DNA from 4 places in the Priestia sp. FSL P4-0332 genome. Region 2 is predicted to be linked to each of the others. Evidence: riboswitches for the same ligand, from Rfam matches in the RefSeq annotation. Region 2 holds a riboswitch; each other region holds the start of a gene.
The links. Region 2 has a riboswitch for S-adenosylmethionine ahead of MKY06_RS06525 (bifunctional homocysteine S-methyltransferase/methylenetetrahydrofolate reductase). Riboswitches for the same ligand answer to the same signal wherever they lie in the genome.

Region 1 (8,125 bases), 300 kb from region 2:
ACTACTTGGAGAAGCTCTATGTCAATCCCAAGAAAAATAGAACTCACCAACACAGCAAAAGGGCTTCGTTTAAAACAAATACCTGTTTCAATTGATTCAATTCGCAATAAGCAAGAAAAAAAGGTGTTGAAGAATCTGATGGTTACTGAAAACAAAAATCTTCTTTCAGGCATACAGGAAAACAAATATGAAATCATTGCAGAATTCGATGTTTCAAATACAGATGCACAAGAATTTGGTTTTCAAATTCAAAAAGAAGGCAGTGAAAATACAAAAGTCAGCTATAACGTAAACAAGCAGCGATTATTTGTTGACCGAACAAACTCTGGAAGTTTTGATTTTGGTGAAAATGTGAAAGACAAACACTCTGTTTCCATGCTTCCAAAAGACGGAAAGGTTAAGCTTCATATGTTTGTAGACCAGTCATCTGTAGAAGTATTTGGTAATGACGGCACTGAAGTAATAACAGATCAGCTCTTTCCAAAGCTTTCAAGCAATAAAATAAGGCTTTATAGCAAAGGAGGAGGTGTAAAATTGAATTCTCTAAAGATGTATCCATTAAAATCTATTTGGAATAAAAGTCCTGTTGATACAAACTTATCAGGGTGGAAAAGCATTAGCGGACTATGGGCCGATACGATTAATGGAAAACAAGGACGAAGCAAAGAAGATGCCTTTGCTTTATCATCAGAAAAAGCAAAGAATTTTATATATGAGGCAAAGATAAAGGTGTTAGCCGATTCTGTTTCAAATTCTACAGGAGCAGGAGCGCTAGTATTCCGTTCGGATGAACAGGCAAATAACGCTTATGCTGCGAATGTAGATGTGCTTAATAATCAAGTAAAACTCATTGCGTTTAGAGACGGAATAGGCAAGGATCTCATTATTTACGATGATGGGGGAAAGTTGGATTTAAAGACAAATACGGATTATCGCTTGAAAGTAACGGCTGAAGGAGAACACATTCAAGTTTATCTCGATGATAAGCTTGTGATTGATGCAGTGGACCATACCTTTTCAGAAGGCTATGCGGGGTTGAATGTGTGGAATTCTACTAGTTTGTTTAATGAAGTGAAGCTTGAAATAGTGGATTAAGGGATTGTGAAAGCTGCCGTTTACTAAGGCAGCTTTCTTGATCAGTTTATAGTAATTTTTCTAGGGGGCCTAAGAAGCTGAACGCACTTCTTCTCTTAATTCATAATAACTAAGCTTTTTCTCAATGACTACAAACAGCCTTTCAAAGAAAAAGCAAAGAATCCAGTAAATAAGTGAAGCGACCAGATACATTTCTAAATATCTATACCCATCATTGGCGATGACCTTAGATATCGCCATAATTTCAACTACTTTTACCGCAAAAGCAAGAGAAGTGGCTTTAATTAAACTAATAAAAATGTTTCCAAGGTTAGGAATAGCGGCTACTAAAGATTGGGGGAAGATAATTCTTTTAATAGCTTGAAAAGTAGTCATTCCTATTGAATATGCAGCTTCAAATTGACCACGGTCAATGGTTTGAATAGAAGAACGGAATACCTCTGATTGATAAGCAGAGGTATTTAATGTGTACGCAATTAAAGCATAAATTAAAGGTGAAATAGTATCCCCACCTAAGTGCCATCCTTGAGTCTCGTTTAGAAATTCTATAAAAATAGGGATTCCGTAGAAAAATACATAGAGCTGTACGAGCAATGGAGTGCCTCTCATAAATGAGACGTATATAACAGCTATTTGCTTTAACAGTGGAATTTTATATATTCTGCATCCCGCAATGAAAAGACCAAAAATACTTCCTAACGCCATTGAAATGATCGATATTGTTAGTGTTAAAGGCACACCTTTTAAGACTTCAGGAGTTTGCTCCAAAGCAAATCGCAAATCAATAATAGGCAATCATGTTCACTCCTTTACTAGTGCAGGTTATTTAGAGATGCTGACCCTGCCTTTTTTAAGATGTTTCTCTAAATAACTGACTATGATTTCAATTACGATACACATGCTCCAATAAACAAGTGAAATCGTAACATAAATTTCAAACATTCCTATTCCATAGTTGTTGCCCAAAATAAGGCGAACTTGCCCCATAATATCAATAATCCCAATGCTAAAAGCAAGTGCAGTATCTTTTAATAATGAAATCGTAGCATTTCCTAAATTAGGTAGTGCTGCTACAAACGCTTGAGGAAGGATAATTCTTCTTAAGGATTGAAAATAGTTCATGCCTATACTATACGCTGCTTCGAACTGCCCTTTATCAATCGAGAGATATGCTGAACGAATAACTTCTGATAAAGGAGCGGCAGTATGTAAGGAAAAAGCAATCACCAAGAAAGTGATGCGACTCCAGCTGTTAATGTCGATATGGACAAGGAGCAGCAGCTGAGGAAGGCCAAAGTATACAAGAAACAGCTGAACAAGCAGCGGTGTACAGCGCATAAAAGATAAATAGATGGTAGCCATTTTAGAAAGAACAGGCTTTTTTTGAATGCGTATCAGGGCAATCACGAAACCTAAAAGCAACGAAAAAAGTAGAGAAAGGCCTAACATAAATAGTGTTAAAGGAAGTTTATCTACCACTTGCCACAATAGTTTTAACCAATCATGAAAATCAGTACTAATCATATCTCACCCCGCCTTAATGATGAATTCTTATACTCATTTAATCTTGGAAATTGAAGTTTTGCTGATTAATATACTTTAAGTCTTTAAAGAAATTTACTTTAAACCATTTTTCAGCCAAGTTTTCTAGCGTCCCGTCATTTTTTAATTTGACTGTCGCTTTATCAATTTCATCAGCAAGTTTTTGATTATTTTTATTAAAGACTAACCAAGTTGGTTCTTTTGATACAATGCCTCCTACTTTTAAATTTAATTTGAGCTGTTTTTGTACTTCGTTAAATGTTGTTACGTTTAAAAAAATAGCATCCGCTTTACCTTTATCCACTAACTTTAAGTTTTCTGCCGTAGAAGGGTTATCAATGCTTTCTAATGTTAAAGGCTTAGTGGCATGTTCTTTGTTATAAGCATTCAAAATAGCGCGCAATCCACCTGTAGCAGATACGGGTGGAAACTTTTTATCTACCATATCGTCAAGTGTTTTGATATCATTCCGTGATTTTTGTGTCACTAAGGCCGTTAAAGAATAACCATATTCATGTGCAGGATAAAGAAACTTTTCTTCACGTTCAGGGTTTTTAAAGAACCAATTGATGGCGAAATCATATTTTCCTGTCGAGACACCTACCAAATTTGTTTCTTCTTCCCCAAGCGTATATTCAAATTTGTATTCCGGAAGCTTTTTTTCAAGCTGTTTTAAATAATCCATATCATATCCAACAGGCTCATTCTGGTCGTTCGTAAATAGAAAAGGCGGATTTACTTCATCACTCAAAGCAACTTTGACTACTTTTTTATCGCTATTTTCTGAGCTAGAGCTTTGAGAGCATCCTCCTAAAGCCATAATAAGTCCAATTGCAAAAGCTAAAGTAAAGTATAATTTTTTCATCGTTTTATTCCTCCCGATACTAATTTCTGTGTGACGAATAATAAAAAAGCACCGAAAAAGCTGCTAAAAAGCTTTTTCGGTGCCATTGGTGATCCAGTAGGCAGTGAACATATACTTACTACTACAATAGAGGAAGTATATTCTAACAGTAAAAAATTTTTAAATAAGATTTGGAATTCCACAAACTATATATTACCGATAGAATTAATATGAATTATATCGATGTATTCCTGTTTTTGTCAATGTCATAAATGCAAAGAAAAGTATTCTTGCTTAAGTAATAGAAAGCTATTCACTATATAAGAATAAGAAAAGAGAAATCATAAGTTATACAAATCATCTTTTAATTGAGTTTTCTTATATAAATCTTTTATTATTCCTATACTGAAAATTATATTAAAAATAAACATTGACAATTTTCGGATAATAAAGTTAAATTAATGTAAATAAAACTTTATAAAAACAACTCTTATCAAGAGCGGTGGAGGGACTGGCCCTTTGAAGCCCGGCAACCCAACAATACACGTATTGTTTTGGTGCTAAATCCAGCAATGTGCATATTATGTGCATTGGAAGATAAGAGAACCGATCGTAAACTATCGCTTCTCTTAATCTTTAAGGGAGGCGTTTTTTTATGGAGAAAATAAAGGAGAGAATAAAAACATGAAAAAAGTAACAAAAGCAATTGGACTTACTTTAGTGGCAGCATCGCTGTTGGTGTCAGCAGCCTGCAGTAAAACAGAAGCACAAGCATTAGATTCGAAAAAGATTACAATCGGTGTAACGGGTGGACCTCACCAGCAAATTGCAGATCAGGTGAAAAAATTAGCCAAGAAAGATGGTATTGATATTACGGTAAAAGTCTTTAATGACTATAACACTCCTAATACAGCATTAGATCAACATGATTTAGATAGTAATAACTATCAAACCCTGCCTTTTCTAAAGCAGCAAGTGGAAGATAAAAATTATAAGATTACAGATGTGTTCAAAACAGTAGCATTCCCGATGGGTATTTATGCAAATAGCTTAAAAAATGTTAGTGAGCTCAAAAAAGGAGACAAAATTGCAGTACCAAACGACCCAAGCAACGAATACCGCGCGCTCAAACTATTTGAATCTGCAGGAGTTATTAAATTAAAAGATGGTGTGAAAACAACGGCTACTAAAAAAGATGTTGCTGAAAATAAGCTTGATCTTCAAATCGTAGAACTAGAGGCGTCTCAACTTCCTTCTCAGTTGGATGAGGTAGCTGCAGCAGCCATTAATACAAACTTTGCAATGGGAGCGGGTTTATCGATTAATGATGATGCAATCTATCATGAAAAAATAAAAAATAATCCATATCCAAACTATTTTGTTGTCCGTACAGAGAATAAACAAGATAAAATTATTGATAAACTAGAAAAATATTATCATTCAGATACAATTCGTACATACATAGAAAAAGAATTTAAAGGTTCTGTTGTACCGGCATTTTAAGGAGGGGCTAGAATGATTGAACTGAAGAAAACTTCTAAAACCTATAAAGTGAACGGAAAAGCGGTAGAAGCTGTTAAAGATGTTTCGTTAACGATTAATAAAGGTGAAGTATTCGGTGTTATTGGATATAGCGGAGCTGGAAAGAGCACATTAATTCGCTGCATTAATTTATTGGAAAAACCGACTTCTGGAGAGGTCATCATTGATGGAAAAAATCTATCAAAGCTAAGTAAGCAAGAGCTGCAGAAAACGAGAAGGAAAATCGGCATGATTTTTCAAGGCTACAATTTATTAAAAACGGCAACAGTTTACGACAACATAGCGATTCCATTAAAGCTAGAAGGCGTAAACAAAAAATTAATTCAGGAGCGCGTAGAAAAATATTTATCAATCGTAGGACTTTTAGATAAACAAAATCATTATCCTTCACAACTTTCCGGCGGACAGAAGCAGCGTGTTGCTATTGCTCGTGCGCTAGCGCATGAACCTGAGATTTTATTAAGCGATGAAGCAACTAGTGCACTTGATCCCGAAACGACCGAAGCCATTTTGAGCTTACTGTTAAAGATTAATAAAGAGCTTGGATTAACAATCTTTTTAATCACGCATGAGTTAAAGGTGGTACAACGCATTTGTGACCGAATTGCAGTTATGGAAAATGGATACGTCGTAGAACAAGGTACAGTCGTTTCCCTTTTTACTAACCCTAAGCATCCGACAACAAAGCGCTTTGTAGAATCTGAAAATACTTTCACTATTCCGTCTGAAATAATGGCGTCTTATCGCAGTACCGGTAAGCTGGTTTCTTTGCACTTTGTTGGAAATGAGCTTTCAGAAGAACCAGCTTTAGCTTTAGTTTCTCGGAAATTTAATGTATTGCCAAGCATATTAGCAGGGGGAATTGAACAGCTAAAAAACCACACTCTTGGTAAGTTACTCGTTCATTTACGTGGTGAAAAGGAAGAATATGAACAAGCGATTACATACTTAACAAATCAAGGCGTAATTGTAGAGGAGGTAAACTAAATGGCTGCTTTCTTTAATGAGTGGGGAAGTGTAATTTGGGAAGGTTTATTACAAACCGCTACGATGACCATTATCTCGTTAATTATTGCCATCATCATTGGTTTACCAATGGGAATTTTTTTAGTAATGACAAGACCAGGTGGGCAAGCTGAAAATGTGTGGGTATATCGAACGTGCAACTGGATTATTAATATTATTCGATCCATTCCTTTTATCATTTTATTATTTTTCATCCTTCCATTCACTAAACTAGTTGCAGGTACTACAATTGGCGTACAAGGTGTTATTGTCCCTTTAGTTGTGTATACAGCCCCTTATATAGCTAGGTTAATGGAATCTGCATTACTTGAAGTAGATAAAGGTATTATAGAAGCTTATCAATCAATGGGAATCTCAACACTAAAAATTATTTGGTATGTTGTTGTTAGAGAAGCACGTTCAGGTATTATTCTTGGGCTGACAATAGCTACTATTGGTCTTATTGGGGCGACGGCGATGGCAGGGCTTGTTGGAGCAGGAGGGCTTGGAGACATTGCTTTTCAATACGGACACTTACGTTTTGAGCCCACTGTTATGTATACAACCATTTTAATTTTGATTGTTATTGTTCAGTTGATACAGTCCTTGGGGAATTATTCAGCAAGGAAATTAAAAAAAGACAGCTGACTATAAAAATAAGAAGCTCACGCATTCTAGGTGCGTGAGCTTCTTATTTAAATGGAACAAATCTTTAGTTCTTCTATAACTAACGGGTGAATGACAGATAATTGTTCATCACTATTTCCGTTGAGTGCTGAATGGTTCTAATGGATTTATAGCAGAAGCTTTAGAATTTCCTTTTCTTACTTTAAACCACGAGTAAATTAAACTGACTATACATACTGCTAATATTGCCCAAGGAAAGTAACCCGTTGGGAGCGGCTGACCAGGTTGAACCATAGCCCAAATAGGAAGGCTAATACTTACTAATCCTAAAATTGGAAAGATAAATTTACGATGAAATGGCCATCTTTCTTTTTTATTAAATATAACAGCTAAGTTAAGCATTAAATAAATTAGTAGAATAGGGATGGTACCTAGCGTGCTTACGTAACCAAATCCAACGACCCAATTTTCACTGAATATACCGAAGAGGATTGCTAGCACTAAACCTATTCCCATAATTAATGTTAAAGTTCCAATCGGCGTTCCCCATTTAGATACCTTTGAAAATTTGGTAGAAATTAACCCTTCTTTAGAAGAATTAAAAGCAATTCTTGAAAAGGCATTTAAGCAAGTAATGGACATCCCCACAATGCTAGTAAACCCAGCGATAATCGCAAAGATAGCAAGTTCATTTAAATACCTGTTTGCCAATTCCATAAATGGATTTGAACTTTTGCTTAGAGCAGAAGCACTATTAGAAAACCCTTGAATCACACAATATGTGACAAATATATAGAAGATAGCCATAATTGCAATACTGGCTAAAACAGCTCGAGATGTATTACGTTCTGGATTTTCTGTTTCTTCTGCCAGTGCTACAGAGTTTTCGAATCCAATAAATAGATAAACAGCTAAAGGGAAACCTAAACCAATTCCCGCGAGTCCACCTTTAATAGAAGATAAATGAAATGGTTCTAAAGATAGTGGTTCAGGAGGATAGAATAAAATCAAGATAGAAACAACTAATAGAACAATAACTTCTATTATTAATGCTACAGAAGCAATTTTTGTAGAACGATCTATTCCGACTATTGTCAATCCCCATATGAATAAAGTTAAAAGAATCGTAGGAATAATCCAGTGAATATGAATTCCGTATAGCGCTAGCGAATCGGCTGTCCAACCACCTAATTCAATAAATGCTGAAGCGGCAAGAAAAAATGTTCCAACTATAAATATGATTGCTGAGGCAGTTCCAACTACGCTGCCAAACGTCATACCAATATATTTTACAAGTGACCCGCTCGAGGGATACTTCTTAGAGAAGTTCGTTAGACTTAACCCGACCATTGCTACTGCTAATGCGGCAATTAATAATGTGAGGGGAGAGCCGGTACCTGTCGCTAGAAAAATAACTGGTAATCCATAATAAATGGCTGCTGCTGGAGCAATTTGAGCCAATGTAGAGTT
Region 2 (8,125 bases):
GCAAAGTAAAATCGACTTGTCACATCATTTAACTTCGTTTTTTCACATCTATTCTTTAAAATCCAGCTTTTAGCTTATTTTTTCTTTTTTAATACATAGCATCCATACAAAAGCTAGTCCAATATAGCCAAATATCGGATACAAAAACTCAAGAAGCTGGGCATATCCGAATTGCCCAATAATAAAGCAGGCCAAGATAATAAACGCAAAAGCTTGTTTGTCATTCAGGGGAAGAAATGACTGAAGCTGCTTAGCGATTCCAAATACATTTCCAATCAATGTAGTAAAAATCTCGCCTAACACAACTACCGTAAATAAAACATTCACCCACGCTGAGATATTTTTAACAACGGCACTCATCGGAATATCAAGTTGAAATGAATAAGGCAAATTGGAAAGGGCAAGATGAGTAGAAACAAGCATAAACGTAAGTACACACCCTCCTATTACGGCCCCTTTTTTAATCACGCTCCTATCCTTCACGGAGCTTCCTAATGGAACCAAAACGGCCTGAGCCAAAGCTAGATTTAGGGAAATATATAAAAAGGGACTAACCGCCCACTTCCACTGCGTGACGAGCGTTAAATCCGGCTTCGTTTGAATCAGTGAGAAATAGCTGATATTTGGCACAAAGATGATAAAAGCAAATGAAAGCATCATCGGCACAACAAGAGAATTAACCATTAAAATACCGTTAATTCCTTTTGCGATAAATATATAAGTTAAAACAATTGTAAAAATCATCCCAACAGGAGGCCACAGTCCAAACTGTTCTTTTCCTATTGCCCCCGTACTCGCTAGCATGACTGAAGTTACTCCAAATAAAATGACAATCATTACACCGTTTACCGCTTTTCCAAGCACATCACCAAATAAATATGTATTAAGCTGCTGATAAGAAGAAGCCCCAATTGCGTGCGAAAGCAGCATCATTTTTGAACCTAGCCAAATAAAAAACAAGCCGCTGACCAAAATTCCGACCATTCCAAGTTCCCCGTACTGTGTAAAAAATTGAACGATTTCCTTGCCTGTTGCAAAACCGGCTCCTACAACGGTGCCTACATACGTAGCAGCAACCTGCAGCGTGAGTTTCCACCTTTTCATGCCCATCACCCTTCTACCCTTCATAGTTCACTATATGTAGAAACGATTAAAAAAAGACGAGCCTTTTTACGTGTAAATCTACGCATATCCCAGCGCTTGTGCCTTTTCGTTTATTTTTTATTTTTCATTTTCTTTTTGTATTTCTCACAAAAAACTCCTTAACCCCTAACATAACAGTCATTTTTAAACAAAATATACGGATATTTTCCCTTTAGCTTTTAAATTTCCCTCAATATTTGCTGGAAATTCACAATTTACTGTTGTATAATTTCTAAAAATCAGATAAATTATTAAATAAGTATTCTTTCTATTTAAAAAAATATGTTTCAATTATATACAATTGATTCTTATCATGAGAGGTGGAGGGACTGGCCCTTTGAAACCTCAGCAACCAGTCGTTAGAGACATGGTGCTAAATCCAGCAAGCAATTTATTGCTTGGAAGATAAGAAGGCGAAAAAAGTCTTCTTCTTAAGAAGACTTTTTCTATTTTATCGGCATATTGCATAAAACGAATCACTCGTGAAATAGAAGCGGAACAATTTAAGGAGGTTTTGACATGGGGTTACTTGAAGATTTAAAGTCTAAAATTTTAATTGGGGATGGTGCCACTGGTACCCTCCTTTACTCACACGGTATTGACAGCTGTTTTGAAGAACTAAACATCACCAAACCAGAAGAGGTTTCTCGTATTCACAGAGCCTATGTAGAAGCTGGTGCAAACGTTATTCAAACAAATACGTACGCTGCTAATTATCAAAAACTTGCCCGTTATGGATTAGAAGATTCAGTCAAAGACATCAATGTTGCTGGTGTAAAATTAGCGAAACAAGCTGCAAAAGATCAGGCTTACGTGGTTGGTACACTCGGCGGAATTCGTTCTTTCCAAAAAAACGCTATTAGTTTAGAAGAGGTTAAGCGAAGCATTCGTGAACAAATGTTTTGGCTTTTAAATGAAGGCGTGGATGGCCTTTTATTTGAAACATACTATGATTTCGAAGAATTAAAGACCGTTCTTACACTGGCAAGAAAAGAAACGGATAAGCCTATTATTACCCACGTTTCCCTGCATGATATTGGCGTGCTGCAAGATGGCCGTCCTTTAGCAGATGCATTAAAAGAATTAGAAGCGTTGGGAGCAGATGTTGTCGGGCTAAACTGCCGCTTAGGTCCTTATCATATGATTCAGTCTCTTGAAGAAGTACCGCTTCCTGATCGTGCTTTCTTATCTGCTTACCCTAATGCCAGCCTTCCGGCGTATGTGGAAGGAAAGCTGGAATATGAAACTAATGAAGACTACTTTGTAGAAAGCGCGCGTTTATTCCGCGAACAAGGGGTTCGCTTAATTGGAGGATGCTGCGGTACAACACCAGCTCACGTACGCGCAATGTCATCTGCCTTAAAAGACCTGCCTCCGATTACAAGCAAAGTCGTTAAAATGAGACCAGCCGTTACGGTTCAAGAGCGTGAGCAGCAGGATAAACCTCATATGCATGAAATTGTGAAGAAGCGCCGCTCGGTTATCGTCGAGCTAGATCCGCCTAAACAGCTTGGTCCGACGAAATTTTTAGAAGGCGCAAAAGCACTTGATAAAGTCGGCGTAGATGCTATTACATTAGCTGATAATTCTCTTGCCTCACCTCGCATCAGCAACTTGGCAATGGCAACACTGATGCAGCAAGAAACAAAAGCACGACCGCTTATTCATATTACCTGTCGCGACCGAAATTTAATTGGACTTCAATCTCATTTAATGGGACTTCATACGCTAGGAATGAATCAAGTGCTTGCAATTACCGGTGATCCGTCAAAAGTTGGCGATTTCCCTGGCGCCACTTCGGTCTACGATTTATCTTCATTTGACTTGATTAGTTTAATCGCTCAGTTTAATGAAGGACTATCTTATTCCGGTAAACCGCTTGGTCAAAAAACCAATTTTTCCATCGCAGCTGCCTTTAATCCAAACGTGCGTCACTTAGACCGAGCCGTTCAGCGTTTGGAAAAGAAAATCGACTGCGGGGCTCACTATTTCATTACTCAGCCTCTCTATTCAACTAAGCAAATTGAAGAGGTATATGAAGCAACCAAACATTTAACAACACCGGTATACATCGGGATCATGCCGTTAACAAGCGCAAGAAATGCTCGATTTATTCACCATGAAGTACCTGGAATTAAATTATCAGAAGATATTCTAGAACGCATGGATGCAACGGGAAATGACCGGATTCGCGGTGAAGTCGAAGGTCTTGCGATTGCAAAGAACTTAATTGATACAGCATATGAGTTATTTGACGGTATTTACTTAATTACGCCGTTTATGCGCTATGAAATGACCGAGATTCTAACACGCTATATTCATGACAAGCAACTTGTTACATCAGAAAGGAAGATATAAATGAGCTCACTTATCGAACAACAACTAAAGAAGCGAATACTCGTCATCGATGGAGCAATGGGAACGATGATTCAAGATGCTGATTTAACCGCTGAAGATTTTGGCGGCGAAGAATATGAAGGCTGTAACGAATATTTGACTCGAACAGCGCCTCATGTGATTCAGCGCATTCATGAAGAGTACTTTGCAGCAGGTGCCGACATCATTGAAACCAATACGTTTGGCTCAACATCTACCGTACTTGATGAATACGATTTAGGTCACTTGGCTTATGAATTGAATATCGAAGCTGTGAAGCTTGCTTGTGCAGCCCGCGATAAATATTCAACTCCCGAATGGCCTAGGTTCGTAGCTGGAGCTATCGGTCCTACCACTAAAACTCTCTCTGTTACCGGAGGCATTACATTCCCTGAGTTAGTAGAATCGTACGAAGAGCAAGTTCGGGGTTTGTTAGACGGCGGCGTTGACTTACTTTTAGTCGAAACCTGTCAAGACATGCTGAACGTAAAAGCCGCGTTTCTAGGGATTACAGCGGCGTTTGAAAAACTAAAAACCGAAGTTCCTATTATGATTTCAGGAACAATTGAGCCTATGGGAACAACTCTCGCTGGTCAAGATATCGAATCTTTTTACTTATCACTGGAACACATGAAGCCTCTTTCAGTCGGACTTAACTGCGCGACAGGCCCTGAATTTATGACGGATCATATTCGCTCTCTTTCAGACCTAGCCACTTCAGCAGTTAGCTGTTATCCAAACGCTGGACTTCCGGATGAAGAAGGCAATTATCATGAATCCCCTGAGCTGCTTGCTCAAAAAATTAAAGGGTTTGCTGATAAAGGCTGGCTGAACTTTGTAGGCGGATGCTGTGGTACAACGCCTGCTCATATTAAAGCACTGGCTGAAGCGGTAAAAGAGGTTGCGCCTCGTTCGCTCGATCGCTCCGAGCATAACCATGCTGTAACCGGTATTGAACCACTTGTATATGACGATTCTATGCGCCCTCTTTTTGTGGGAGAACGTACGAATGTAATCGGTTCTCGCAAGTTCAAGCGTCTGATTGCAGAAGGAAAAATTGAAGAAGCATCTGAAATTGCGCGTGCTCAAGTTAAAAATGGTGCTCACGTTATTGATATTTGCTTAGCAGATCCAGACCGTGAAGAAATGGAAGACATGGAGGAATTTATTCAAGAAGTTGTAAAAAAAGTGAAGGTTCCTCTTGTAATCGATTCAACGGACGAGAAAGTTATTGAAAAAGCTTTAACGTACTCACAAGGTAAGGTCATTATTAACTCCATTAACTTAGAAGATGGTGAAGAGCGTTTTGATGCAATCTTACCGCTAGTAAAAAAATTCGGTGCAGCTCTGGTTGTCGGTACAATCGATGAAACAGGCATGGCCGTTACTGCAGAACGAAAAGTAGAGATTGCTAAACGCTCACATGATTTGCTTGTTGAAAAACATGGCTTTAATCCAAAAGATATTATTTTTGACCCTCTTGTGTTTCCTGTAGGGACTGGTGATGAACAATATATTGGTTCTGCTGAAGAAACAGTTAAGGGAATTAAAATGATTAAAGAAGCCCTGCCTGATTGCCTGACCATTCTTGGCGTAAGTAACGTGTCATTCGGTCTTCCTCCAGTCGGACGTGAAGTACTAAATGCCGTTTACCTTTATCACTGTACGCAGGCTGGACTCGATTATGCCATTGTCAATACCGAAAAGTTAGAGCGCTATGCTTCTATTCCAGAAGCTGAAATTGAGCTTGCTAATGCGTTATTATTTAACACAACTGATGAAACGTTAAGCACGTTTACCGACTTTTATCGTGATAAAAAGAAAGAAGCAAAAGTAGAAATTTCTACGTTAACACTCGAAGAACGATTGGCAATGTATATTGTCGAAGGTACAAAAGAAGGATTGCTTCCTGATTTAGAACAGGCTTTAGCTCAATATGATGATCCGTTAGATATTATTAACGGACCGCTTATGAAGGGCATGGCGGAAGTTGGACGTTTGTTTAATGACAACCAGCTGATTGTAGCAGAAGTGCTTCAAAGTGCGGAAGTGATGAAAGCATCCGTTGCCTTTTTAGAACCTCATATGGAAGCAACTGAAAATGATTCTGGAAAAGGCAAAGTTATTCTTGCAACGGTTAAAGGCGACGTGCATGATATCGGTAAAAACTTAGTAGACATCATTTTAAGCAACAATGGTTTTAAAGTAATTGATTTAGGGATTAAAGTAACGCCGCAGCAGCTGATTGAAGCAGTAAAAGAAGAAAAGCCAGACATCATTGGCCTGTCAGGTCTTCTAGTAAAATCAGCTCAGCAAATGGTTTTGACTGCCCAAGATTTAACACAATCAAGCATTGATGTTCCAATTATGGTAGGAGGCGCTGCCCTTTCCCGTAAATTTACTGACTTTAAAATTGCCCCGGAATATGAAGGTGCGGTCCTCTACGCCAAAGATGCGATGGACGGATTAGCGTTAGCAAATAAGCTGCAGAACAAAGAAGAAGTTATTCAGCTTTTAGCAGATTTAAAAACGCGGCAAGAAAAGAAAGTAGCGGTTCGAGAACGCCAGCCTCAAACCGCTCAAGCAGCTACGGCTGTTTTAGAAAGATCCGCCATTTCAACGGACGCTCCTGTTTTTGTACCGGCTGATTTAAAGCGGCACGTTGTCAAACACTACGATTTGGCACAGGTTCTTCCGTATATTAACTGGCAGATGCTTTTAGGCCATCACTTAGGACTAAAAGGAAAAGTGAATAAGCTGCTTGCTGAAAAAGACGAGCGTGCTGTTCAATTAAAAGAAACCGTTGATGACCTGCTCGAACTGGCACTAAAAGAAAATTTAATTAAGCCAGCGGTTATTTATCAGTTCTTCCCTGCTCAAGCAGACGGAAATGATTTAATTATTTATGATCCTGCTGATGAAAAAACAGAAATTGAACGCTTTACCTTCCCTCGACAAGCAAAAGGACAGTTCCTGTGCTTATCTGATTTTGCAAAACCTAAAGAAAAAGAGATGGACTATGTATGTTTCTTCTCTGTAACAGCAGGAACAGGCATTCGCGAACGCGCCGCGAAATTCAAAGAAAACGGCGAGTTTTTAAAGAGTCACGTGTTCCAAGCTCTTGCGCTTGAACTAGCTGAAGGATTAGCAGAACGTGTTCATCAGCAAATTCGTGACCGCTGGGGATTCCCCGATTCGCCTGACTTTACAATGGCGGAGCGTTTTTCAGCCAAATACCAAGGTCAGCGTTTTTCATTCGGATATCCTGCATGTCCAGACCTTGAGGACCAAGCAAAACTGTTTAAATTACTTAAACCTGAAGACATCGGCATTCAGTTAACAGACGGTTTCATGATGGAACCAGAAGCTTCTGTTACAGCCCTTGTTTTTGCACATCCTGAAGCGAAATATTTTAACGTATTATAAAATATGGCCGCGGTCTTTTAGACCGCGGCTGTTTTTTTACAGTGAACAAATCTGAAAAAAAGGCTGCGACAAATGTATTTTAGCTGAAGAAAGATCCGAACGGTGAATTCAGATTCTTGACTGAGAATCAACTCCATTCGGATTTTTTCATTATGATGGTGAACTAGATTTCATGTAGCTGTTTCTAGCTGTTGATTGAAGGGCAAGGCGAAGACTCCTGCGGGAAAAATTGATGTAGTTATGTCTCAATCTCTTTGAATTCACCGCCGGTTTGAGCTTTTTTTATGAGTTTCTTGGGAAACACTGATAGAATAAGGAATGTAATAAATTTGTAACACTCTTATCACAGCAAATTTTTCAGGGAAAGGAATTTTCAAGAAATGATCAAATTATTTGTAAGCGACTTAGATGGCACTCTTTTACACGAAGAAAAATACGTAGAACAGCATAATGCAGACGCACTTAGTGAACTTCAGCGCCAAGGAGTAGAGGTTTGTCTTGCTTCTGGACGAATGGATACGGAAATTTTAAAAATTTCTACTGATATTAACAATACATTTCATCGCATAAGCCAAAACGGAGGATTTGTGTGGACCAAAGAAAATCAAGAACTTCATGGAAAAGTGTTTGAAGATGATTTAGCGGTTCAACTTTATAAAAAAACGATAGATCCTAACCGTATTACGCTTGTCTGTTCAAACGACACCAATTATGTAGAGCAGCGAAATGAAATTATTGAAGCAATTGAAACTCACATGTTTTTCCCTATCGAAGAACAAATTGAAATGACAGATTCATTTGGTCACGCTCTTTCTCCATCTAAAATCACGGTTCTTGGAGATCATGATGAAATGGTAGCTCTGCAAAAAGAAGTGAACGAAGAGTTTGGTGATTATATTGATACATATATTTCTGCCAAGCAGTGTTTGGATATTATGCCTAAACATATCAGCAAAGGAAATGCCATTGAAATTTTATTAAATCATCTTCAGCTAAAACCAGAGGAAATTGCATGTGTGGGGGATTCATTTAATGATATTCCTATGTTCCAATTAACGCCGAACAGTTTCGCTATGGCTACAGCTCCTGAAGCTGTTCAGCGCCACGCCTCTGCTGTTGTGTCATCAGTTAGTGAAGCAGCGCGTATTGTTTTAGAAAAAAATAAGCAAACAACCTAAAA
Region 3 (8,125 bases), 970 kb from region 2:
TAAATCCCCATAATACGCCAATAATAAATACAAAAATAAAAATTCTCGGCAGCCATGTTTGAAAAAGGACTTTTTCCCAATCAACAGGTTCTTCTATTGCCTGTGAGCTTTTAGCTGCTGTTTGAGCAGGACGTTTAGTGGTCTCCTCGCACTGCTTGGGAGGAGCGTGAACTGTTTTTGATCTTGGAGAATTTGTTTTATATACGAGCGACTTTAGCCTAGCTACGTCTTCTTCTAAACTGCTTATTTTTCGTTCAAGTTCTTCTATTCTTTCTTTTTCCATATTTCCTCACCCTTTCTCTTTAAAGTATTTGTGATGTTTATATGTATATCTTACAGCGCTTAACTATTATACTATTAAAAGGAATATCTCTTAGAAACATTCTATTTTTAGCAAAAAAAAATACAGCGCCCTTTTCAAAAGAAAAGTTCGTTGTATAGGATGTGCTGCATTTTTTATGTCACTTTCTCGCTGTATGTACTATGAAATCCCGCTTCGATGTGGGCTACTTGAAAGCTATGGTGACCAATTAAATATTTAACAATATCCACACGGTCAATTTTACCGGGCTTATTGTTCATTGCTTCTCGCACCATAGATTGAAATGTTTCTTTGCAAAACTTCTTTTCATGAAGCAGAATCGTTTCACAATACTCTTCATGGTCTCCCTCTGAAATACGATAATAATGCATTTCTTTCACCCCTTTTTAATGGTATACCTATTACATACCCCAAATATTGCTATTTTAACAAATTAATTTTATTATTCTTTATTTTTCTATATATATGGTTTATAGGGCAACGTTTCGAAACTCGTCGTTATAAATGCTAATTTGAAGCCGCTGAGAAAAACGTTCTTGTTCGATATATGTTTCAGGCATTAATCCAACAGGATATACCTTAGGGTTTTCGCCACTGCCTAATATGTATACATACATCTTTCCTTCGCTTGTATATCGAACCTTCGTCGAAATACCCCCTTGCCCTTGAAGAGGCGCATAAACAGCTCTTACATTATCTCTTATTTCTTGTACAAACCCATGTAGTTCAATATCAGAATCATAATAATGGTTTGCTTCATACAAGCCGTAAATACGAGACTTATCGATATCACATAATATGTTCCAAAATTCAGATAAATTTTCTTGGAACAACACTTGAATAAAATTTCGTGCAGCTTCTTGCTGTTCGTTTGTTAATTCTTTTGTTAGCGCAAACTCTTCATTTTTTAACATCTCAGTCACCTCCCTTTTGTATGTAATACGACAAGAGATAAAAATAACCTCTTTTTTTCAACTTATTAGCAAGCAATTTATTTTTTTACATTAAAAATTGAAAAGTTATTTTGACTAAGGCGTCAGAATAACTTTTCAATTACTGTAGAATAATTACGTAAAGTATTCGATTTTTGCATTCGGAAAATACTGATCAATGTAATATTCCAACGTCTCTCTTAATTCTTGTTCTTCATCTTTTGCGTATACATATTTTCCAATTCCGTAACGCCCCCATTTGTAGCGGCGCTCCTCTTCATTCATCTCAAGCTTTGTTTTCGGATAATTTTTCTCGATTACCCGCTTGGCCGGCTTGGTAAAGCGATGCTGAATCATTTCAAACGTAATATCATCTCTTGACTCCTCAGGTATAGAGGCGTCAAGCTTTTCAAACAACTGACGGTATCCCTCTTGCCAACCTTCATGAATGTAAATAGGCGCCACAATAAAGCCAAGTGGATATCCGGCTTTTGCAACTTTATTAGCAGCTTCAATCCGGTAATCAAGAGGAGATGTACCAGGTTCAAAGTTTTTTATAACATAATCTGCATTTATGCTAAAGCGGAAGCGCGTGCGACCATTATGTTTAGCATCCAATAAATGATCCACGTGATGAAATTTAGTCACAAAGCGCAGTTGACCTAGTTCACTTTCCCCAAAATATTCAATCGCGCGCTTTAATGAATGTGTCAAATGGTCAATTCCTACGATATCAGATGTACAAGCCGCTTCAAATCGCGTTATTTGAGGGGCTCTCTCCTGCATATATTGCTCTGCTTGACCTAATATTTCTTCAACATTCACGTACGTGCGAATATATGGTTTGCTTCCCATTGTTGTCTGCAAATAACAATAGTGACAGTGCCCCATACACCCTGTTGCAAACGGTATTGCATATTCAGCTGACGGTTTAGATGTATCAAATTTCAATGTTTTACGCACGCCAACTACTAAAGTCGACTTGGCATTGCGATATTTTTGCAAATCATTTTTTCCCGGTATATTACGCACTTGATTATGAGAAGTTGTTTGACGAATCTCAATTCCCATCTTCTCAAATTTTTCTTTTAATTGAACACCAAGCGGGTACTCCATTGCCCCTGGCTCAATATATACTAATTGAGGTACAAAAGGTTTTATCATCATGTACACTTCCTTTTTTCTAATATTAATAGCGTTTGAAAAATAAAACGACTCTATCCTTGGTAATTATTTTTCAAACAAAAAAGACTCTCCGTTTAAGAGAGCCTTGCGTCAGTCATATTGTTCATAATCAAATATCTTATTATACATTTTTTCAGCTTCTTCATATGTTGAATACACGGCATCATCTTCAGCTAACAAATGATAAGACTCATGTAAAAACAGCGCCTTTTCACCTTTGTTTTCAGGATGTTCAACAATTTCAGCTTGATTAATATTTGCAACGTTTGCCGTATGAGGATTTCGGTAAATAACAAATACTTGATCTCCCACTTGATATTCTTTTTTCTCCACGATCATCATCCTTTTCTTTTTTCTTTACTCGTATGATGTCCGCTTTTGCTCATTTTATCCGGTAAAAACCCTCATAGCATCATCAAGAATTCATACGCTTTTACGCTCAATAAACCGAAAAGGGAGCTCAATTTTCTGAGGAACCTTGCTTCCCACTAATGTAAAAAGCGTTTCGCCCATTTCCTTAAGAGGAAGTTCTATCGTTGTTATTTGTAAATAAGAAGAAAGCGGATGATTATCAAAACCAATGATAGCTAACTCACCAGGAACTGAAATACCCGCTTGTTCGCACTGAGCTTTTATTCCAATAGCTACTTGATCATTTGTTACTAAAAGCGCCTGAGGCCGATTTTTCATCTGCACTAGTTTTTCCACCACTTTTTCACCATCTGTCACGTTCAAACAGCCTTGAAAAACCCATTCCGGATGATAAGGCTGATTTATTCTTTCTACATATTCTTTGTATGCTTGTTGCCGCTGCAGGCTATTTGTACCCGTCATTCTTCCAATACAGTAGCCAATATCCGTATATCCTTTTTCTTTTAAATACATAAGCGCCTGCTTAAAAGCTGCATAATGATCAACGTATACGGAGCGAATAGAACGATTCTGTACGTTTTCGCACACGGCTATCGGCCCGTGCTGCTGATAATATTCAATCGTGCTCCAGCTGCTTGCTCTAGAACAAATAATCACTCCATCAACTTGCTTTGTTTTCAGCATATGAAGCGCTTCTTCTTCTTTTTTCACATCATAGTTCGTCTGACAAATAACAAGCTGATACTGCTTTTCTAACGCTTTAGATGCCACTCCTTCTAAAAGCAGACTAAAATACGGATGATTAATAAAAGGCAAGACGACGGCAATCATATTTGTTTTCCCTTTTGATAAGTGAACGGCATTAATGTTTTGTTCATAATTAAGTTCGTGAATAACCTGCTCTACCAGCCGGCGTTTCTCTTCTTTTACATACGGATGATGATTTAGCACCCGGGATACAGTCGAAACAGATACACCCGCTTTTTTTGCGATATCTCGGATATTTGTCATGTTTTCACCTTTTTCTCTTGCGCTGAAACGCGTTTCATACTTTATTCTCATTATAAAGTGAAACAGCAAGAAGCTAAACCCGTTACCATCGTGTTTTTATTCATTTACGTAAGGAGGTCATTTCATGGGTATTTTATTATTTATTTTATTATGCGGAATTGAAATTGGAGGAGCGGCTTATGCACTTAAACAAAATGAGACGCTTTGGAAGGAGTTAGATGAAGAAAAGCCGACTGATTTTTTCAAACAGTAAAAAACCCTTAAAAAGAACATTCTTTTTAAGGGTTTCATATTACGCAGCTTCTTTAGATGACTTAGACTTTTTATTTAAACGAGGAAATCCAATTACAATCGCAATGATTCCGCAAACCGCTGTTAACATTGGATAGAATGTAAATGGAATAATCTCAATCGGTGAAACTTTAGCAAACCCTGCTGCGAGAAGCATTTGTGCGCCGTAAGGGATAAGCCCTTGAACGCTGCATGAAAACAAGTCCAGCAGACTGGCTGATTTACGATTATCAATTGAATACTTATCAGAGATTTCTTTTGCTAACGGACCTGCTGTAATAATTGAAATCGTGTTATTAGCCGTCGCTAAATTAGTTAAACTTACCAGTCCGGCGATGCTGAATTCTCCGCCTTTTTTTGTTTGAATGCGTCGTGTTAATAAATTCAATAAGAACTGAATACCGCCATTATAGCGAATAAGCTCAACCATTCCGCCAATTAACAGAGATAAAATAATTAACTCTGACATTCCGCCAATACCTTCTGTCACAGTTTTAGCAAGAGAAGAAAGCGTGTAGCTTCCGTCAGCTAATCCAATCACGCCGGCTAGCACAATTCCTCCGGTTAAAATGCTTAATACGTTTGCACCAAATACTGCAGCAATGAGTACGCCGATATAAGGCAAGATTTTAAACCAGCTGAAATCTTTAATTTCTACTGATGACGTGTTTCCTAGCGTCATTACAAGCAATAGAATCACTGTAACAATCGCTGCAGGAAGTACGATAAAAAAGTTTACTTTCAATTTATCTGTCATATTTGTTTTTTGCGTACGAACTGCCGCAATGGTTGTATCAGAGACAACAGATAAATTATCACCAAACATTGCACCGCCAATCACACCGGCTATTGCCAATGTAACAGAAACATGCGCTTGCTCACTGATTCCTACAGCGATAGGTCCCAGCGCAGCAATTGTTCCCATTGATGTTCCCATCGAAATTGAAATGAATGCGCCAATAACAAAGATTCCTGCTACGACTAAGCTTTGCGGAAGCACAGAAAGCGCTAAGTTTACCGTTGAATCCACAGCTCCCATGCCTTTAGCGACTTCAGAAAAAGCACCTGCTAAAATAAAAATAAGCACCATAATAATGATATCAGGATGTCCTGCTCCTTTAGCAAAACGCTCCACTTTTACATTAAGTGAATCTTTGCGGTTCATAGCCAGCGCCACAATGGCTGCAATGATAATGGCTACTAATACAGGCAGCTTATAAAAGTCTCCCGTTATAATTCCTGATCCGACAAACAGGACTAAAAAGACGCCCAGCGGTAACAGCGCCCAGCCGTTTCCTTTTTGTTGTTCCATTCTTAACACCTCTTGTTTACGTAATAAAAAAAGACCTCTTCTTATTGATAAGAAGAGGTCTCTTATTTTGTATCATAAGATTACCCTTCTCATCTTCCAAACGAAACATCGTCTGCTGGATTTGGCACCGCACTGCGTACAGCCAGTTGCCGAGACATCATAGGGCCAGTCCCTCCGTCTCTCTTGATAAGAAGTTTATAGTTGTTTTAAAAATAGTCTTTCACTACTGTAATCTCTTTTTATTTAATTGTCAAATGCTATTTCAGAAAAATATATAGTGCGAAAATTCTCACATCAATTAGCTACGTCTCGTTTTAAAAACGCTGCCCAAGCTACGCCCATAAAGAAGACAAAATGCGCGACTAAGACGAAGATTGAAAATGGAATCGTCATGCCGTCAAACATCGTCTTCATTCCGTCCATATACTGCACAAAGTTTGTGTTGGCGAACAGTAAAAATTTCCCCCACCATAAACCAAACTCTGATACTAGTCCTGTTACAGCTTTTGCCCCGATACTTACGACAATAGCTAGACTTGAAGCAAGCGCGCTGTTTCTAAATAAAGACGACAGCATGAATGCGAACGTCATCATCATAAACGTTTCCATATACGCACTATCATACGTAAGCGTAATGTTTTTAAGCAGCTGCGCATCTCCTTCTAGACTGGTAAAGCCAAAGAACAATGCTCCCCATACAAACGAAAAAAGCAAATAGCTCAGTAAATAATACAAGCTAATTAAAATGAGGGTTAGGTACTTGGATGCTAAAATCGTTGAACGTCTAGCAGGACGAATTAAAAGAAACTTAATGGTACCTGCTTCAAACTCTTTTGCAACCATTGACCCTCCAACAGCAAGAGCAAAAAATTGAACAAGAATGAGCATACCTGAACTAAATGACAGGAAGTTCAAAATGTTGTCTTCTGTTCCTGCACTGTTTGCTACTTTCTTCATTAAAAGAGCCATACAAAGAGTTAAAATACCGATTGTAATAAACGTGACTTTTGTACTTCTTTTATGAAACCATTTCATATGTTCATTTTGAATTAACTTAAGCATGGTGCTCTCCTTCCGTAACGGACATAAACGAATCTTCAAGCGTCTCATACACAGGAGTGATTCGGTAGACTAAAATATTGCTGTCCACTAATTTTTTATTCACAGCTGGAATTTGTTCTTTTACAATCGCCACGTCGATACTATGTGATCTCATCGTTACTTCAAATTCTTGTGATAAAAGATCCGCTGCTTTTTGCGCATCAGACACTTCAAATTCTACGTACATTCCTTGATCTTGACGATTTGGAGATAGATCTTGAATGGCTTTTAACTCACCGTCTTGAATAATGCCAACGCGGTCACATAGTGCTTCTACTTCTTTTAATAAGTGGCTCGCGATTAAGATTGAAATTCCTTCTTCCCTGCAAAGCGTTTGTAAATATGTACGAAATTCTCTCATTCCCGCTGGGTCTAGACCATTTGTTGGTTCGTCTAATAAAAGCAATGCAGGCTTATGTAAAATAGCTTGAGCCACTCCTAAACGCTGTCTCATCCCAAGAGAATACGTCTTCACTTTTGCATGAATGCTGTTTTCAAGCTTTACTAAAGCAATCACTTCATCCAAGCGTTCTGATGTGATCCCTTCATGCATATTCGCAAAGTGTTTTAAATTTTGATAGCCCGTCAGATAATCATAAAACTCAGGGTTTTCAATAATCGCTCCAATTGATTTCATAGCTGATGTAAACTGTTCTTTTAAAGGAAAGCCGTTAACGGTAATCGTGCCCTCTGTTTCTTTAATGAGTCCTACGACGGTACGAATTAGCGTTGTCTTTCCAGAACCATTTGGACCAAGCAATCCGAAAATCTCACCGCGCTCAACCGATAAGGATACATCATGCAAAATGGTTTTCTTCCCAATTACTTTACTGACATGATCTACTTGTAGCACTGTTTCTGTCATCATGTACATCCTTTCTTTAATTAGCAATACGCCTTCTATTGTTTCTCTTTTTTAGCTATTTGTCTACTATAACCTTATTTTTGGAAAAGTAGCCCATTCAAATCATTCGTATTATCCGCTTACATTTGATAAAATAAAACAAACTTTAGTTAGAGGAGGACTTCTACATAATGAACTTAACCGTATACCTTGCCGGGCAAATTCACGATAATTGGCGGGACGAAATTAAAAACCAAGCAGAACAATTAAACCTTCCCCTTACCTTTGTCGGTCCCATGACAGACCATGACCGCTCCGACAACATTGGAGAAGAAATTTTAGGAAAACAGCCTAACGCTGTCTTAAAAGATGAAGCTGCTTCTCAAATTAATAATTTACGTACGCAGGTGCTCCTTAAAAAATCTGATGTGGTTATTGCTTTATTTGGCGAAAAATACAAGCAGTGGAACAGCGCAATGGATGCGGCAACAGCCATTGCATTAGATAAACCGTTAATTTTGGTTCGCCCTGAAAAACTGCATCACCCGCTTAAAGAACTGTCAAACAAAGCGCAGGTTGTAGTCGAAACGCCAGAACAGGCTCTTCAAGCATTAGCTTATATTTTTGAATAGCAAATAAGAGCTGTCGGTTCTGGACAGCTCTTATTTTTCATTTATCCCTCAAGCTCATTACTAGGGGAAATATTTTTTTAGCAAGCTCTAAGGCTATTTCCTTTTAGCTTCTTTCATTTTCAA
Region 4 (8,125 bases), 2.6 Mb from region 2:
ATAACAGGAGGCTCATTTTGAAGCTGAAATCCGTGATTTTCCATAAGTTTCTTTAACGTTTCCTCATGAGAAGACAGGTCAATTCTCAGCTTTTCTTTGTAATTCTTCGCTAGTTCATCAATGACTAGCATTGCTGCTTCAGCGTTTGGAGCAACTACAGGACCAATCACGATATTGCTTGGGGTACGAACCGCAAAACCATAACCCGTCATTTTATTTTGTTCGTTTTGTAAGACAACTGCTTTTTCAGCTTGCTGAATTCTACTTTTTAAAAATAGCTTTCTATTATCTCCAAATGCTGCTTCATCAAGCTTTACAACCTCTTTGAAGTCCCTTCTCGTTAAGGATCGTGTATAAACCCCTGAAGCTTTAAATGCTCTTGGTATGTATTCACTGCTTATATATTTACTTACATAGTCCACGGTTTTAAACCCTGCTTTTTTATATAAGTGCTCACCTTCTTTTGTCGCAATTAAGTAGGCATTCACCTCAGGGGAAAGAGTTTGCAAACAGTGCTTCATGAGCTGCCCGGCTAACCCTTGTTTTCGGTAATCTTTTCTCACAATTACCATTCCTATAAAAGCTGACTGATTTTTATACAAAATTACTGCTACGCTTGATACAATGTTACCTTTCTCATTTCTATGACCAAATACGTCTCCAGATGAAAAAATCGTATGTAAATCCGCTTCGCTATAATCCCATTTTTCCAACTTAGATAGCACTAGCAAATCCTTTATGTCTTTTTCACTAAATCTTTCTATCATTTCTGCCTATTTCCTCCCAACTTTTCGATGCACTGTACGGCGTTAAAAAGCGTAAAACTAACATACTTATCCACTTTCAATTACCACTTAATCATTAACGAATTCTCTAACTAAATAGTACAGAATAAATAGAATATTTTCTACATTATTCATACGTACCAATGATCCCTTAAAACAAACTAATCATTCGCACATAAACTAATGAAAAAAGACCTCTTTCCAAGAAAGAGGTCTTTTCTTTTATTTCACTAGCTTTTGCTCAGCTGCAGCTGAACCTTGACTTCGTTTGTGGAATCCTTTTGCATAGTACGCGATAATAAGACCGATAAACCATAATGGTCCGATGACAACTGCAATTCTAGTATCTGGATTATATGCCATGAGAACCACCACCAGCGCTAGGAACGCAAGTGACACATAAGATGTTAACGGAAATAAAGGCATTTTATATTTCAGCTTTGCCTCTTCACCTGTTTTTAACGTTTTGCGATACTTAATTTGAGAAAGCAAAATAATTCCCCATGTCCAAATCGCACCGAATGTTGCAATGCTTGTTACCCACGTAAATACTTTGGCAGGCACAATGTAGTTTAACGCTACTCCCACTAATAAAGCACCCGCTGATGCTAAAACAGCTTTTCCCGGTACGCCGCCTTTTGTAAGCTGGCCGTATCCTTTTGGTGCTTCTCCGTGCTCTGCTAAGTTAAACAGCATACGGCCTGTACTAAAAATACCGCTGTTACAAGAAGAAAGAGCTGCTGTTAGCACGACAAAGTTAATAATACCAGCCGCCGCTGGAATGCCGATTTTTTCAAATGTTAATACAAAAGGGCTTCCCTGTGAACCGATTTCTTGCCACGGATAAATCGACATAATGACAAATAATGCACCAACGTAGAAAATAAGAATACGCCAAAAGACAGAATCAATCGCTCTTGCTAGAGATTTTTCCGGATTTTTCACTTCTCCCGCGGTAACGCCGATCATTTCAATTCCTAAATATGCAAACATGACCATTTGCAGCGACAGCAAAATGCCTTTAAATCCGTTCGGGAACAGTCCGCCGTTGTCCCACAAGTTTTTGATACCAGTCGCAACGCCGCCGTTGCCGATTCCAAACACAATCATTAATAATCCAACGGCAATCATTAATACAATCGCTAAAATTTTAATAAGTGCAAACCAAAATTCCAGTTCACCATATGCCTTAACAGCTAAGAAGTTAACCGTTGTCATGATAACAAGCGCCGATAACGCCCAAATCCAGTTTGGTACATCCGGATACCAATACCCCATATAAATACCAACGGCTGTAATTTCAGCCATACATGTTACAACCCATAAAAACCAGTAGTTCCAACCTGTTAAATAACCGGCAAGCGGCCCTAAGTAGTCGCGTGCGTACTTACTGAATGAACCTGCAACAGGTTTTTGAATCGCCATTTCTCCAAGTGCTCTCATAATAAAAAACATAATCATTCCGCTAAATCCGTACGCCAATAATATTCCCGGTCCTGCTAATTTAATAGCAGATGCAGATCCAAGAAACAGTCCTACCCCTATGGCTGCTCCTAAGGACATCAGCGTCACATGTCTTTCTTCTAACCCGCGTTTCAATTCTTTCCCCTGAGTTTTCCCCTGCATAAACGTCTCCCCTTTTTCCAATCTGTCAAAACGAGATGAACACAGCCTTTTTTGTTAGCGCTTTCATATAAGTTTGTGCTAAAAGACAGCTAGGCTGTATATTTGTATTCTATCACCTTTCTCTCACTTTTCTTTTGTCGAAAAACAAAAAAATTATCTTATCATTTTGTTTAAACGCACAATTAGACATAGGCCCTGCTATTTTAATATGTATTTATTATTGCACTTAAGCAATAGTATTTTAAAAAAATAGAAAAACGCCGACTCAACTCCGTCAGCGCATCGTTCATTTTATGCTTTTTTATAAAAACTAGCATTTATCTCGCGGGTTCAAAAGTTTTACAGCCAGGTTCTTCCGTTTCAGAAACATGGTGACTACTTTCAGGACTCACAACGTAAATGGACTCTGCACTGCATTTATTTCCGGATTTCCAATACATGCACTCATTCACTTCACATAATACACCTTGGGCCACTGTTATCCCTCCTTTGCTTGTCTTATCTATTTACTACCCGAAATATAACGATTCTAACATTTTCACGCAAAAAAACCGCTTGTTTATCAAGCGGATCTTTTTATTGCGTGTGTTCAACATACTGTTTTTTAGCTAAATATAACTCACGGCTCAGCGTGATCCGCCGTTCTCTCAAGTGCCTTAATTTAGTCTGAAATTGTTCGTTAGTTGGCTCTTTTTGAATCAAGCGATACGTAAAAGAAATATCTTCATTTAACTGTTTAAAATCTTCCCATATCTCTTGAACTAGGGCGGATTGTTTTTCTTCAAATGAACGATTTTGCTGCGTTTTTAGCGCAGCTAAAGTTTCCTGCTGCCACGTTTCGTCTTTTATTTCTTTGGCTAATAAGTATAGATCTAAATAATCATCAGTGCTTAACGCTGTTTGTCTACTGTTCAATGTCCTCACCTTTTCTATACGAAATGTTTCTTCCTAAGAAGAGGATTTCATCATAGAAAAAGATTCCTCTTCTTATCTGTCAGAGCTAGGCTATGCTGGAATTAGCACCATTCAATAATTGTGGTTGCTGAGGCTTCAAAGGGCCAGTCCCTCCACCTCTCTAGATAAGAATATTTCGTTTTTAAATTATTTCTGGCTATTCTAATATGTTTTATAGGTTACGTCAATAGCTTTTCAATAAAAAGAAAAAAGAAGTAAAATATGGTATGATTTCATAAAGGATGGTGAGCACATGAAACGATATATGTTATCTGCTTTTTTGGGAAGCTTGCTGCTGCTTCTTACTATTGCTTTTTCATCTACTTTCCATATTGCAATTGTCAAAACAACGGGAAGCATCGGAGGAATTATTTTAGCTGCGGCAGCTTTAGTTATGAACGCGCTTGAAGATCCCCCTTCCTCAGATAATACAGGTGGAGGAGCCGTTGAAGTACTAGATAAAGGAGCCGTTTGGGCTACTTATTTACTTTTACTTTCACTGCCAAACCTCATCGCGTGTATAACATCTTATGTTTTATGGACTCGCTGATATTCACCAACGTTACGGACGTTTTACCATCTGTAAGGTCATTGATATTTGTTTATCTACAAATCCAAGGTCACGATACACATGCTGTGCAAAATTCCCAGCATGAACGCTGAGTCTGATTTCAGGGTATCCTTTGATAGACAATTCATCAATTGCTTTTTGTATTAACGGCTTGGCTAAACCTTGCCCGCGGTATTCCGGTACAACATATAATTCGTAGATAAAGCCAATTTCTTCTTTTGAAAAGAAGTCGGTAGATGGGCCGATAAGAACCCAGCCTGCGAGTTTATTTTCTTGTCTTGAAACTAAATAATAACAGCCTTTTTCAAAGGCACTACCAACTAGTTCATTTACGCGTTCAGCTGACGGATGAAACTGCTTCATTGTTCCTTCAAACAGCGCATCAGCAGATTTCGTCCGAATTTCCTGTAATTCTTCTTCAGTAGCTTTTGCAATCATTATCGATCTCTCCTTTCGTGTTCGTTTTCTACATGCGAGGATAAATTCCTGCAAAATAAAAGTCTTCGCCTAGGCGAAGACTTTTATTTAAATTCAAAATGCTCTTGATGATTACCTTGTTCGTCCGTCCAGTTGATCATGATGTCTAAGCTTGCCGCTTTTCCAGGAACAGCAAAATTCGCATAGCGAAAACGCTGACCGCTTTTGCTTAAGTTAGACCTTTCAATAGGAGAAAACAAGCTGTATTTCGCCTTATTTTTTCCTTCGTGCCGAAAAGCTTGGACCTGCACGCGCTCTACGTCTTTTCCAATGTTTTCAACGGTTAATCCATATGTATGATAGACGTTATTTTTCCACTTTAGCTGATTATCTCCCGTCATGCTCGCTTTTGTCAGTTCAACCGACCATTGTTCAGATGATTTCTTCATTGGAAGCTTCTCAATCGAAAGAGCGCTGACATGAATGGCTGCAAAAGCAAGCCAGACAAAACAAAAAGTGCTGACTGTATAAAATAGTCTTTTCATAGATTTTGATCTCCTTAGAAATTTTAGTAGTAGCATTTCCTGTTCACTTAAAAATTATGATAAACGCTTTAACAAAAAAAAACCTCTCCATTTAGGAGAAGCTTCTTAAATTAATGCATAAGCAAATCTTTTTGTTTGTCTAATGAGTGTTTTGTATATAAATCTCTTTCAATCGCATATTTAGGACGCTGTTTCACTTCGTTAAAAATCTTGCCAATGTATTCTCCGACAAGACCCATTCCCATTAGCTGCAGGCCGCCTACAAGCCAAATGGATAAAATAAGAGACGTCCAGCCGATTTGCGTATGATCTAAATATTTTTGAATCAGCGCATAAATACCAAACGCAATACTAAAGAGAAAAGAAGCTCCTCCAAGCAGCGTCAATAAGCGTATCGGCGCTACGCTAAAAGATGTAATCCCATCGAATGCAAAAGCAAGCATTTTCTTTAACGGATATTTTGATTCGCCCGCCGTCCGTTCTTTTCGGTCATATGTGACTTCCGTGGAGCGAAATCCTACTAATGGTACAAGGCCTCGTAAAAAGACGTTTCCTTCTTTATATTTCATGAGTTCGCCAAGAGCACGTTTGCTCATGAGACGAAAATCAGCGTGATTTTGAACGAGCTGAATTCCTAGCTTATTCATAAAATGGTAAAACCCTACTGCCGTGGTTCGTTTAAAAAATGTATCGGTTTCTCTGCTGTCTCGAACACCATATACGACTTCATACCCGAGCCAATATTTCTCCACAAAGGTACGAATGACGCTAATATCATCTTGCAAATCTGCGTCAATGGAAATGACGCAATCAGATTGCTTATGGGCTGCTTCTAGTCCTGCGAGCAAAGCATTTTGATGTCCTACATTTCGCGCTAGCTTTAACCCTTTTACAAATAAATTGCTGCAGCTTTCTTTTTCAATAAGCGACCACGTGCTGTCTTTGCTTCCATCGTCGACAAATAAAATGGTGCTTTCACTCGATACAAGACGTTCATTTATCAGTTCTTTTATTACAGTAGTTAATTGAAAAGATGTCTCTGTGAATACTTCTTCTTCGTTGTAACATGGAACAACAATCGTTAAAATAGGTCTGTTCATGTTATTGCCCCCTTACTTTGCTTCATATACATACACTTTCCAAGCGGACTGTTTATCGTTAAATGCTTTTAAAAAGTGCAAACCGTCACTTTCAGCATTTTCGATTGGAACAGCTGAAAAGATATAGCGACCGCCCATTTTCTTAAATTGGCTGATATTAAGCTGCAAATGACGGATTTTTTTCGTTGAGTCTTTTCGGTAATCATATTTTTTCCCTAGCTCGCTAACAAACACATAGCAGCGGTTGCCCCAGTGATCATAGTAGCTTTCTAACTTTTTATTTTTATCAAGCTCTTTGGCAATGATTTTGCGAAACTCATGTTTATAAGTTAACGGATAGAAGTTGTTATACGTATCTAGCGTATAAAAGCCGTTATACTGAGCAATTGATGGATGAAGCCCAATGCTTGCTACCCGATAAGATGATTTAGGTTTCCCTATATATCTGCTGATTTCATCGAATTGATGGACAGCATAAAATTCTTTGACTGACGGCTCGTGATTGTAGCGATAATAAAGCTCAGGGTTCGCTATAAATAACACAAGCAGCTGTAAAACCAAACACACCCACACAAACTTTTTCCACGCTTTGCCCCGCTTCCATAAAACATAGCCGCCAACGGCAAACATCAAATAAATAATGAGCGGGCGTAAAAAATGAAATCTAGCAAAGTTAAACGTATTTAAAAGCTGAAATTTTTCTTTTAGCGGCTCCCATCCTTTATAAAACCAAAACGCATACCAAATCGACAGTAGTAGATTAAGAACAAATAACTGCAAAAACGTTTTTTCAAGCTTTCCTTTCTGATTGCGAGCGACAATCCACAGTACAATAAAAGAAAGCGGTAAAATGACAAAGGTATGAAGCGTCATTACATGTGTATGCCCAAGCGTATAGTTCTTCAAAGTAAGGCGAATGGAATGTCCGAAACTTAGAGTAGAGCTTAAAAATTCATTTCGACTCGTCGGGGCCTCCGGAAACAAAAGAGAATCAACAAGCCGGTATTCAATGAGCAGAAAGACAGCGGTCATCGCTGCAATACTGCTTAAAAAAGGCATATTCCACGCTCGTTTTTTTACTGCATCTCTTAGCCATAGCAGCCCCATCGCTGCTAAAAAGAAGAAAAACCCTAGCACAAAGCTCGCGTAAAACGGAAGCAATAAAAGAGTAAGCCATTCCTTCCACGTTCCTTCGCGGTTTCGAATGGTTAAAAACGCCCACAGCGCCAGCGGCTGTCCTAATGTACTCAGCATCCCCGAAGGCCAAAAAGGAGTAAGTGCAAAAGCAAGTGATACAAGCACTCGAATCGCATAAGCATCCTTGCTTTTGATAAAATGCTTTTTTAATAATAAGTACATTCCAATTAAAGCAAATACGCGCGTGATCGTTTGACTCAGGCTGTATGCAAGCATGGTCGGGAATAAACCATACAGCCACTGAATACCGCTAAATTCTGTTCCAAACGTATTCCTCGGCAATCCGTTAATAATTTGAGGTAATACGGCATGACTGGAGCCAAACAGCTCTCCGCTTCGATGCAGAACTTTATACCACGTAATATTTGAGTCTAAATTATCGTGCACGCGTATATGTGAATTTTCCCCAAGCAAAAACATAGGGGATACATACGCAAGCAGCAAAAGGAAAGCGATAATAAGCAATGTTTTTTCTTTATTCATAGCTGTTTCTTTCTTCATCTGTTAACACCTATTTCCCTTTTCATAATTACTAGAAGCTACTCGTGTATGACGGCTGCTTCTTTTTTTGCATTAAATACAAAGTATTTTTGACCCGTATAATTTAAAAGCGTATACAGACCTGTTCCAATCAATATACCGACGTCTTTTTTGAACGGACGCACAGCAGCAGGAAGTTGGTGCAATAACCAGCTGGAGAACTGCAGTCCAATATAGTAAGATAAACCGTAGCAAACGCCAATAACCAAAATAAAACGCAGTATGCTTTTAGATAAATGAACTCCGCTTTTAAACGTAAATATTCGATTTAATACGTAGCTAACGACTGCCCCCGCTGCGTTGCCCACAAACGTTGCTGCCCAGTAATGATGAAAGATATGAAGCAGCACATACATAATGGAGAGACCTACTCCTGTATTGACCAGCCCT

Region 1: another riboswitch for S-adenosylmethionine. It lies ahead of MKY06_RS08015 (MetQ/NlpA family ABC transporter substrate-binding protein); the one in region 2 lies ahead of MKY06_RS06525 (bifunctional homocysteine S-methyltransferase/methylenetetrahydrofolate reductase).
Region 3: another riboswitch for S-adenosylmethionine. It lies ahead of MKY06_RS11385 (Na+/H+ antiporter NhaC family protein); the one in region 2 lies ahead of MKY06_RS06525 (bifunctional homocysteine S-methyltransferase/methylenetetrahydrofolate reductase).
Region 4: another riboswitch for S-adenosylmethionine. It lies ahead of MKY06_RS20260 (hypothetical protein); the one in region 2 lies ahead of MKY06_RS06525 (bifunctional homocysteine S-methyltransferase/methylenetetrahydrofolate reductase).

What each region holds. Positions count from the first base shown of each region.
Region 1 is NZ_JBBOUA010000001.1:1,581,789-1,589,913, forward strand. It holds gene MKY06_RS07995 (GH32 C-terminal domain-containing protein) at 1-1,095, shown strand, start outside; gene MKY06_RS08000 (amino acid ABC transporter permease) at 1,165-1,890, opposite strand; gene MKY06_RS08005 (amino acid ABC transporter permease) at 1,918-2,619, opposite strand; gene MKY06_RS08010 (transporter substrate-binding domain-containing protein) at 2,657-3,502, opposite strand; SAM riboswitch class I at 3,969-4,085, shown strand; gene MKY06_RS08015 (MetQ/NlpA family ABC transporter substrate-binding protein) at 4,166-4,984, shown strand; gene MKY06_RS08020 (methionine ABC transporter ATP-binding protein) at 4,997-6,010, shown strand; gene MKY06_RS08025 (methionine ABC transporter permease) at 6,011-6,676, shown strand; gene MKY06_RS08030 (APC family permease) at 6,788-8,125, opposite strand, start outside.
Region 2 is NZ_JBBOUA010000001.1:1,278,375-1,286,499, reverse strand. It holds gene MKY06_RS06530 (YkvI family membrane protein) at 70-1,104, opposite strand; SAM riboswitch class I at 1,449-1,555, shown strand; gene MKY06_RS06525 (bifunctional homocysteine S-methyltransferase/methylenetetrahydrofolate reductase) at 1,663-3,501, shown strand; gene metH (methionine synthase) at 3,502-6,945, shown strand; gene MKY06_RS06515 (Cof-type HAD-IIB family hydrolase) at 7,326-8,123, shown strand.
Region 3 is NZ_JBBOUA010000001.1:2,252,949-2,261,073, reverse strand. It holds gene MKY06_RS11420 (DUF2339 domain-containing protein) at 1-283, opposite strand, end outside; gene MKY06_RS11415 (hypothetical protein) at 457-693, opposite strand; gene MKY06_RS11410 (hypothetical protein) at 793-1,236, opposite strand; gene splB (spore photoproduct lyase) at 1,390-2,418, opposite strand; gene MKY06_RS11400 (transcriptional regulator SplA domain-containing protein) at 2,530-2,778, opposite strand; gene MKY06_RS11395 (LacI family DNA-binding transcriptional regulator) at 2,863-3,822, opposite strand; gene MKY06_RS11390 (hypothetical protein) at 3,947-4,075, shown strand; gene MKY06_RS11385 (Na+/H+ antiporter NhaC family protein) at 4,115-5,425, opposite strand; SAM riboswitch class I at 5,512-5,618, opposite strand; gene MKY06_RS11380 (ABC transporter permease) at 5,720-6,487, opposite strand; gene MKY06_RS11375 (ABC transporter ATP-binding protein) at 6,480-7,391, opposite strand; gene MKY06_RS11370 (YtoQ family protein) at 7,562-8,002, shown strand.
Region 4 is NZ_JBBOUA010000001.1:3,847,182-3,855,306, forward strand. It holds gene MKY06_RS20245 (GNAT family N-acetyltransferase) at 1-767, opposite strand, end outside; gene alaP (alanine permease AlaP) at 1,008-2,411, opposite strand; gene MKY06_RS20255 (DUF1540 domain-containing protein) at 2,729-2,887, opposite strand; gene MKY06_RS20260 (hypothetical protein) at 2,988-3,326, opposite strand; SAM riboswitch class I at 3,396-3,497, opposite strand; gene MKY06_RS20265 (hypothetical protein) at 3,619-3,915, shown strand; gene MKY06_RS20270 (GNAT family N-acetyltransferase) at 3,928-4,374, opposite strand; gene MKY06_RS20275 (hypothetical protein) at 4,458-4,898, opposite strand; gene MKY06_RS20280 (glycosyltransferase family 2 protein) at 5,009-5,998, opposite strand; gene MKY06_RS20285 (DUF6044 family protein) at 6,011-7,696, opposite strand; gene MKY06_RS20290 (GtrA family protein) at 7,735-8,125, opposite strand, start outside.